4 regions of the Sorangium sp. So ce1153 genome follow, and region 3 is predicted to be linked to each of the others. Evidence: riboswitches for the same ligand, from Rfam matches in the RefSeq annotation. Region 3 holds a riboswitch; each other region holds the start of a gene.
What was found. Region 3 has a riboswitch for cobalamin ahead of WME85_RS02265 (energy-coupling factor ABC transporter permease). Riboswitches for the same ligand answer to the same signal wherever they lie in the genome.
Positions count from the first base shown of each region.

Region 1 (2,194 bases), 3.9 Mb from region 3:
CACTGGGCCATTGCGGAGAGCTTCGAGACGAGCGTGCCATGGTCGCGCGCGCTCGAGCTCTACGAGCGGGTCAAGCGCCGCGTGGAGCTCGAGCACGAGCGCCGCAGGCTACCCGGACGACCCTTCTTCACCGGTCGGCTCACGCAGGTCTATTCGACTGGCGTCGCGATGTACTTCTATCTCGGTTTCTACGCGAAGGGCGTCGCCGATCCCGTCGCGGAGTATGCCGCCCTCGAGCACGCGGCGCGTGAGGAGATCCTCGCCTCCGGCGGCACGCTCTCGCACCACCACGGTGTGGGGAAGATCCGGCAGGACTTCCTCGACGTGGTGTACTCCGAGGGCGCGCGGACGGTCGTCCGCGAGGTCAAGCGCGCGCTCGATCCGGACAACCTCTTCGGCGCCTCGAACCACGGCGTGCGCGGCGCAGTGGCGCTGGCCGGCGAGACGGAGCAGGCGCCGTGACCGCGCAGCCGTTCGGCGCGGCGGAGATCCTGTGATCGGCGGACATCTCGCTTGACCTGCGCCCCGCACCGCAATATGTAGTGCCCTATGTTGGTGCCTCGGGCTTCGGCCCGGGGCTCAAAAGGGAACCCGGTGTGAATCCGGGGCTGCCCCGCAGCGGTAAGCGAGAACGATCTCCACGACGAGCACTGGCCCTCGGGCTGGGAAGCGGTGGACCGTAGGAAGCCGGCGAGAGCCGGAGCGCTCGCAAGCCCGAAGACCTGCCAACATCCAGCGTCGGGGAGACATCCCGCGCCGGTTTGACCTGGAAGCCTCGAGGGAGGCGGGGAGGTCCGAGCTGGCGCAGACCCTCGCGCCTGTCCCGGTTCCGACCCGTTCCCCGCGCTTTCTTCTCAGTCGCCCGCGGGGGCGAGGGGTCGGTCCGATGATCAATTCCGAAGGTTCAGCGCCGCTGCGCTTCGCGGCTGGCTCCGTGGTGCGCTCCGCTCTCGCGTCGCGCGGTCGGGCGTCCCCACGAGCGCAGCGGGCGAAGAGAGGCTTCGTATCGAGCCATTCCGGTCGAAGATCGACAGGACGCCGTCGTCCCGCATGTCGTCGCGACAACGCGTGACCACGCGCGCTCCGTCGCGCTCCGGAGACAGCTCAGCTGTCGAGCGCGACGCGGGTGCGCAGGCGCGCGTCCTCTCCTTCACGGCAGTAGGGTTCACATCGAAAGAGGCCTCATGCGCACTTCTGCATCTCTCGTCGCCGCAGCGTTCCTCCTGCTCTCACCGCCGGCGTTCGCGGACGCCTTCGACGAGTACGCGGGGAACACGTCGTATACGTTCAACCTCCCCGCCATCGCCGACGGGTGGTCCGTGGCCCTGGACGGGTTCCCCACGACACTAGAGGAGATCGACGGCTACGAGCTGGCCGGTCGGCTCCTCGTCGCCAACGATCAGACCTTGTACCTCCAGAAGAACTATGGATCGAGCGTCTACGTGCCTGTCGCGACGCTGAGCGACGGGCCGATGGATCCGAGCTTCCTCGCCATCTCGCCGGACGGCAGCACGATCGCGCTCGGCGTCGGCTACGGGGCGCCGCTGCTGGTGTTCCCGAGCTCGATCCTCAGCATCACCTCGCCGCCCGACCTGCTCAGCCACGTGGACGTGATCGAGCTCGACGTCGAGTACTACGACGGAGCCTGGTACGGGAACGACGCGCTCGTCGTCAACGGCGGCTGGAACGGCCCGGGCGGCTACGCGAGCGGCGTCTACGCCCTGGATCTGACGGCGTCGCCGATCGCGGAGATCCCGCTGATCACGAGCATTCCCGGCGCCTCCGGGGGGATCGCGGTGGACTCCGAGGGCAACCTCGTCACCGGGATCGGCTACAAGACCTCGCCCAACCGGACGGGCGAGCTCCGGATCTGGGCGGCGGCCGACATCCAGGACGTCATCGACGGCACCTCGAGCGCTTACGCATACGGCGGCAGCGAGGGCTCGCTCCTGGCGAGCAACGTGCTGAGCGCGGCGGCGCTCGGCTTCGACGAGGACGACACCCTGCACGTGGGCGGCGGAGACGCGTTCGGCGTCGGCGGCGCCAGCGAGAACGGCTATGCCGCGCTCATCCGCGCCAGCGTCGTCGCGAGCGTCGTCGGGGGCAGCCAGACGCCGGTGAACGAGGCGAGCTCGTCGCAGTACCTCGAGCTCGTACCCGACGCCTGCGAGGACGACGGCGCGACGTCGCCCAT
Region 1 covers NZ_CP150361.1:4,569,098-4,571,291, reverse strand. Annotated here, with positions in the region: gene WME85_RS16360 (FAD-binding oxidoreductase) at 1-462, shown strand, start outside; cobalamin riboswitch at 537-744, shown strand; gene WME85_RS16355 (dockerin type I domain-containing protein) at 1,185-2,194, shown strand, end outside.
Region 1: it holds a riboswitch for cobalamin, as region 3 does, so the genes downstream of both, WME85_RS16355 (dockerin type I domain-containing protein) here and WME85_RS02265 (energy-coupling factor ABC transporter permease) in region 3, are expected to answer to the same signal.

Region 2 (2,194 bases), 3.9 Mb from region 3:
GCCGTGGCCGAGATCGACGCGCGCGAGCGCCCAGGCGTCGATCGTGCGCACGTCGGCGTTCCGCCGGCGCTGCACGGTGTCGTCGCTCGCGTCGAAGAGCGTCCCGCGATCGTCGACGAACGCATAACGGTTCGCCGCGGCCTCGGCGCTCACCCCGACGAGCGCGCTCACCGGGCCCGCGCTGGCGCCGGCGAACGCCCACCCGCGCCTGGCGCCGAACGAGCCTGCCATGGCGCCCACGCCGGCCGTCGCCCGGGAGGGCCGGCGCGGCTCGAAGAAGATCGCGCCGCCTGGCCCGAGGCGGTCGGCCTCGATGGGGGCGTTGCCGCGGTAGATCTCGATCCGCTCTACCAGCCAGAGGGGCACGAGCGAGAGATCCGCTGTCCCCGCGACATCGTCGTTCAGGCGGACGCCGGCAAGGTACACCGGCGTCTGCGCGGCGGTCGCGCCCCGGATCGCGGCGGTCGCCGGTCCGCCGAAGCCGCCCGACTCCGTCACCTGGACGCCCGGCTGCGTGCGGAGCACGTCCGCGGCTTCGAGCCCCGCGCCGGTGAGGCGGTCGCGGGTCAGCACCGATCCGGCAACGGATCTGTCCCTGGGCGGCGCGGGCGCGCGCACGCTATCCCCTTCGACGCGCACCTCCAGCGGGGCTGCGGCTGCGGCCGCGTTCAGCGGGGCTGCGGCTGCGGCCGCATTCAGCGGGGCTGCGGCTGCGGCCGCGTTGCCGCCGGCCTGCTCGCCGCCTGGGCTGCGCAGCTCTTCCGCGCGGGCGGCCCGCGGGCCCGCCACCGCGCTGCCGGCCGCGAACGCGAGCCAGCACGCTGCGCCGCCGCGCCGCCGCGGAGGTCGAGTCACACGATGAAGCCATGATCCCATTCGCGCCCGCCTGCCCGCGTCGACCCAGCACTGCTCGGGTGAGCTGAGAGCCGAAGCGAGGGAGCTGCGTGACGGGCCACGGCACCGCGCGAGAGCGAGGTGATCCAGAGCCTGCGCGCCTTCCCCTCGAAGGCTCAGGTCAGCGCGCGCCGGAGCACCGGCACGCGCACCTTCGGCAGGTCTTCGGACTCACGGGCGCTGCGGCCGTCGCCGGTCGCTCTCCTACTGATCACCGCTTCCCAGGCCGCTCGACTGCTTGGCCCAGTGCTTGATGGTGATGGTCGTTCCCGTTCACCGCTGCGGGGGCAGTCCCGGATTCTCACCGGGTTCCCTTTTCAGCTCGCCAGGCGATGGCCGGACGAGCACCGATGGCGGGGCGACTCGTTGCAGACTTCGCGCGGGGTGTCAACACCGAGGTGCCGGCTCCGCCCGGATGCCAGCGCGGCGCGGTCATCCAGCGCGTCCCAGATGGCCGGCCTCGACCGCGCAAGGCCAGGCGTGCCGACAAGGGCGTGCCTTTCTGTCTGGGATACCGAGATCAACGAGGGCGCTATCTCCAGGCGGCCCGGAGCCTCTCACGCGCTCCGAGGCGTCGCTTCCTCGAGGTGTCTCTCGGTGGCCATGTTGCCTGTGCATGCAACCCCGACAGCCATCTGTCTGAGCTGCCTCAGGTGCGTCTACACTGGCTTTTCATCGGCGCTTTTGGGACACATCTTCTCATGGATGCCGCCGGCGCCCCCCTGGAGGACGGCCGCGAGGTGCGACAAATTGATGCATCCCAGGAGAGCCAACTTTCGAGTAGGGTGTGATCCGCTCCGGCGCGGTGGTGACGACGCTGCGGCCTCGTAGCTTGAAAGGTTGTCCGATGGTTGTTTCGATGGCTCGTGTCACGTTCCTGGGCGTGGCCTGTCTCGCGGCGTTGAGCGGGTGCAGCGGGAGCGACGAGGACGTCGCCGTGAAGACGTTTGCGTTGAGCTTTGCCGCCAAGGTCGGCGAAAAGCCATTCTCCTGCGCGACCACATTCGATGGAGTCGGCACGACCCGATCGGCGGTAAAGCCGCTCGATTTCCGCATGTACATCCATGACGTCCGGCTCGTGCACGACGACGGTTCCGAGGAGCCGCTCTCGCTCGAGCAGGACGGCATCTGGCAGCGCGACAAGGTCGCGTTCCTCGACTTCGAGGACGGCACGGGCTCATGCGAGACCGGCAGCCCGGAGACAAGGACGGAGATCGTGGGAACCGCCCCGGCCGGCGACTACGCCGGTATCAGGTTCAACCTGGGTTTACCCCCGGAGATGAACCACCTGGACGCGGCG
Region 2 covers NZ_CP150361.1:4,559,117-4,561,310, reverse strand. Annotated here, with positions in the region: gene WME85_RS16320 (TonB-dependent receptor) at 1-855, opposite strand, end outside; cobalamin riboswitch at 1,034-1,261, opposite strand; gene WME85_RS16315 (MbnP family copper-binding protein) at 1,700-2,194, shown strand, end outside.
Region 2: it holds a riboswitch for cobalamin, as region 3 does, so the genes downstream of both, WME85_RS16320 (TonB-dependent receptor) here and WME85_RS02265 (energy-coupling factor ABC transporter permease) in region 3, are expected to answer to the same signal.

Region 3 (2,194 bases):
TGCACGTCCGAGCCGGGCATACTCATCCGCAGAGTTCAGCGTTCGCGCGATGAGCTCCTCGAATTCTGAGAAAAGAGAACACCAGCGCTCGCGCGCCGCGCGCCGGGCGCGGAACACCGACTTCCATAAGTAAAGGGCCCGGCCGAACCAAGCACGCTGGTGCGAAGGCCGCGCCGCACCGGCCACCGGGCGCACGAGCGGCAGCGCCTGGTGCGTGCCTCCGAGGAGGGCGCCGTCGCGCGCAGCGCCGTGCGCAGGGGACGTGTGAAGGATATGTAAATAGCGTTTACTACGGAAGCAGAGGATAGAACCTGACCAACCACTCTTGCCTGTGCGTCTGGGTCAATTTCTCGGCCTCCACCATTGCATTGATTGCATCGATAAGAGGGAGCTCAGCCTGGCCCAGCCTGTCTGCCGTCAGGCGGAACATCCGGCGGGCGGCGCGCAGGAAAGCTTCGGGTCGCTCGCTCGCAGCAACGCCAGGGAGTGAGCAACAAGGTGCTGGCACCTCCGGCGAGGGGCTCGGACGGCGCGCGGCGGGCTGGACGGTGGGAGTTCGCGCGGCCGGCGTACCGGCAGCGCGGCTCCGCCATGAGCCGCTTCGTCCGCCGTCGGCCGCTTCCGCCATGAGCCGCTTCGTCCGCCGTCGGCCGCTTCCGCCATGACCCGCTTCGTCCGCCGTCAGCCGCGCCCGCCGTGTGCCGCGGCGTCCGCCGTCGGCCGCATCCGCCATGAGCCGCGGCGTCCGCCGTCGGCCGCATCCGCCATGAGCCGCGGCGTCCGCCGTCGGCCGCATCCGCCGTGAGCCGCGTCGTCCGCCGTCGGCCGCATCCGCCGTGAGCCGCGTCGTCCGTCGTCAGCCGCGCCCGCCGTGCGCCGCACCTGCCGCAAAGAAGCGCGAGGGGAGCCCGCGGGAGCTCACCGGCGAGCGCGCGGCGCCGGGCCGGCGCCTCCGCAGCGGCCGGGACGCGACCTCCTTGACGCCGGGCGCGAAACGGGACTACCGAGCATCCACCTGACAATCCATTCCTCGGGTGCCCTCAGGGGCATAACAGGGAAGCCGGTGCGAAACCGGCGCGGTCCCGCCACCGTGAATGGGGAGCTGCATCCGAAGACCACTGGGCCTGCCCACGAGACCCGGGAAGGTGGACGCAGCGCCGGGAGCTGGAGCAGCTCCCTGAACCCATGAGCCGGGAGACCTACCCGAGTCCCACGAGGTGCAGCTTGCGCACGTCTTCGTGGCGTCCGGGTGCGGACTTCACCCGGAGCGCCCAAACCGGTCTTCCCGGCCGCCCTGTGTTCCCGTTTGCCGTGCTCCTGGCCACGCTGCTCGCGGCGCGGCCCGCGGCGGCGATGCACCTCGCGGAGGGCGTCCTGCCGCTCGGCTGGTGCGCGGTCTGGAACGCGCTCGCCCTGCCCTTCGTCGCCATCGCCCTCCACCTGCTCCGGCAGCGCACCCAGCGGGACGCCTTCTACAAGCCGTTCGTCGGCCTCGTCGCCGCCGCCGTCTTCGCGATCTCGTGCATGCCCGTGCCGGTGCCCACCGCAGGGACCTGCTCCCACCCGTGCGGCACCGGGCTCGCCGCGGTGCTCATCGGCCCCTGGATGACCGTCCTCGTCACCGTCGTGGCGCTCCTCATCCAGGCCCTCTTCCTCGCGCACGGCGGGCTCACGACGCTCGGCGCCGACGTCGCGTCCATGGGCATCGCGGGCGCCTTCACCGGATACTTCGTGTTCCGGCTCGCGCGGCGCTGCGGCGCGAACCTCTGGGTCGCGGGGTTCCTGGCCGGCGTCACGTCGGACTGGGCCACGTACGCGACGACGGCGCTCGAGCTCGCGCTCGGGCTCGCCGGCGAGGGCTCGGTGACCTCGATGTTCACGGGCGTCGCCGTCGCCTTCATCCCCACCCAGCTGCCGCTCGGCCTGCTCGAGGGCGCCATGACCGCCGGGGCGCTCGTCTTCCTGCGCGCCCGGCGACCCGACATCCTCGAGCGGCTCCGGGTCGTCCCGCTCGCCGCGGGGGCGTCGTGACGCGGCGGCCCGCGCCGCGCCGGCCCGCCGCGCTCGCGCGGCCCGCGCTCGCCGCCGCGCTGCCGCTCGCCGCGGCGGCCTGGCTCGCCGGGTGCGGCGGCGCTTCCTGGGACGGCGTCGACGAGGCCGTCGTCCGCCGCGTCGCCGAGGACGCCGGGCGCCA
Region 3 covers NZ_CP150361.1:635,787-637,980, reverse strand. Annotated here, with positions in the region: cobalamin riboswitch at 1,016-1,221, shown strand; gene WME85_RS02265 (energy-coupling factor ABC transporter permease) at 1,354-2,031, shown strand; gene WME85_RS02260 (hypothetical protein) at 2,028-2,194, shown strand, end outside.

Region 4 (2,194 bases), 420 kb from region 3:
GAGGTCGCGCACCTCCTTGGGGTCGAACAGGCTCCATTCGCCGTCCGCCTCGACCCGCTTCATGAACAGGTCCGGGACCCAGTTCGCGAGGTTCAGGTTGTGCGTGCGCGCGGCCTCGTCGCCCGTGCTGTCGCGCAGCGCGAGGAACTCCTCGACGTCGGCGTGCCACGGCTCGAGGTAGACGCAGCAGGCGCCCTTGCGCTTGCCGCCCTGGTTCACGGCCGCGACCGACGCGTCGAGCGTCTTGAGCCACGGCACGATGCCGCTGGAATGCCCGTTGGTGCTCTCGATGAGCGAGCCGCGCGACCGCACGCGGTGGTAGGCGAGCCCGATGCCACCCGAAAACTTCGAGAGCATCGCGACATCGGTGTAGCGCTGGTAAATGGTCTCGAGGTGGTCCTCGGGCGAGTCGAGCAGGAAGCAGCTCGAGAGCTGCTCGTGGCTCGTCCCGGCGTTGAACATCGTGGGCGAGCTCGGGAGGTAATCGAGCGACGAGAACAGGTGATAGAGCTCGACGGCCTGCGCCGCCGTCTCGGACAGCGCGCAGGCGATTCGGAGGAAGAACTGCTGCGGCGACTCGAGGACGAGGCGCGTCTCGGGGTGCTTGAGGAGGTAGCGATCGTAGAGGGTGCGCAGGCCGAAGTACTCGAGCTCGTGGTCCCGCCCCGGCTCGATCGCGTCGTTCAGCTTGCGGGCGTTCTGCGCGACGAAGCCGTGGAGCCGCTCGTTGATGAGGCCGAGCCGCCGCCCGGCGGCGACGGACTGGGAGAAGGCGTGGATCTCCTGGTTGCGGACCTCCTTGTCGATATAGGTGGCGAGCAGGCGCGCCGCGAGCTTCGCGTACTGCGGCTCCTCGGCGATGAGCGACGCCGCCGTCTGGATGGAGAGCTGGTCGAGCTCGCGCGTGGTCGCGCCGTCGTAGAGGCCGCTGATGGTCTTGGTGGCGACGCGGAGCGCGTCCACGTCGGCCAGGGCCGCGCAAGAGCGGCTCACCGCCCGGACGATCTTGTTGACGTCGACAGGCTCGCTCGACCCGTTGCGCTTCTTCACCCGCATCGTCGTGTGCGGGAGCGCCTCCTCCGCGCCTCCGCTCCTCGCGCTCCGCTGCCGCAACGGCGCCGCGCCGTTGCTCGTCGTCCCTGTGTCGCTCAGCATGGCAATCCTCCTCGTCGAGCTTCGTTCGGAGCGGTACCGGACCGCTCGCGTCGAGACCGCGAGAGCGAAGAGGCCAGCCGATGTGCGCGAGCGCGCGAGGCTCTCCAGGAGAGCCCTTCGGACCGACCGCTCGCCCCCGCGGGCGAAAGGAAGACAACGCGGGAGGGGGTCGGAACCGGGACAAGCGCAAGAGTCTGCGCCAGCTCGGACCTACCGCCCTCCCACGAGGCTTCCAGGTCAAACCGGCGCGGGATGTCTCCCCGACGCTGGATGTTGGCAGGTCTTCGGGCTCGCGAGCGCTCCGGCTCTCGCCGGCTTCCTACGGTCCACCGCTTCCCAGCCCGAGGGCCAGTGCTCGTCGTGGAGATCGTTCTCGCTTACCGCTGCGGGGCAGCCCCGGATTCACACCGGGTTCCCTTTTGAGCCCCGGGCCGAAGCCCGAGGCACCAACATGAGCCACTACATATTGCGGTGCGGGAGTCCGGTCAAGCGAGATGTTGGGGTGCCGGGCGAGCGGAGCGACAACCGCGCCCTGGCGCGATCACGATAAGGAGGGATGCGGTCATGCGTCGCGCTCCCGGAGCTCGTCGTCGAGGCGCTCATCGTACTCGTCGCGAGCTGCCGCCGGGAGGGCGACGCTGGACGGAGCTGGCTGCGCGTCGCTGCGCCTCCACGAGCGCAGCAGGGCGAAGATACCGAGGAAGGCCACCGCGATGCCGAGCATCAAGCCCAGGGCGACCTTGCCGAGGACGCCGGACGAAGGCGCCGCACGGAGGCGGTCGCCATAGCGCGCGACGAGGTCCTGCTCGATGACGTCGGCCGCCTCCCCCCGACGGAGACGCGCGCGGATCTCGCGACGAAGATCGCGCGCCACCTCCGATTCGTGGACATCGAGCGTCTGATCCCAGCAACAAGGCGCGAGCAGACGCGCTGCGAGCGCCCTCTCGCCGGGCGCCGGGGTCGAGTCGACGAGCTCGGCCGCGGCCTCGCTGGGCGTCGCGGGCTCGGCCCTGCCGCTGATACTGAGCGCCACGCCAGC
Region 4 covers NZ_CP150361.1:216,004-218,197, reverse strand. Annotated here, with positions in the region: gene WME85_RS00780 (ribonucleoside-diphosphate reductase subunit alpha) at 1-1,155, opposite strand, end outside; cobalamin riboswitch at 1,414-1,621, opposite strand; gene WME85_RS00775 (cytochrome c-type biogenesis protein) at 1,718-2,194, opposite strand, start outside.
Region 4: it holds a riboswitch for cobalamin, as region 3 does, so the genes downstream of both, WME85_RS00780 (ribonucleoside-diphosphate reductase subunit alpha) here and WME85_RS02265 (energy-coupling factor ABC transporter permease) in region 3, are expected to answer to the same signal.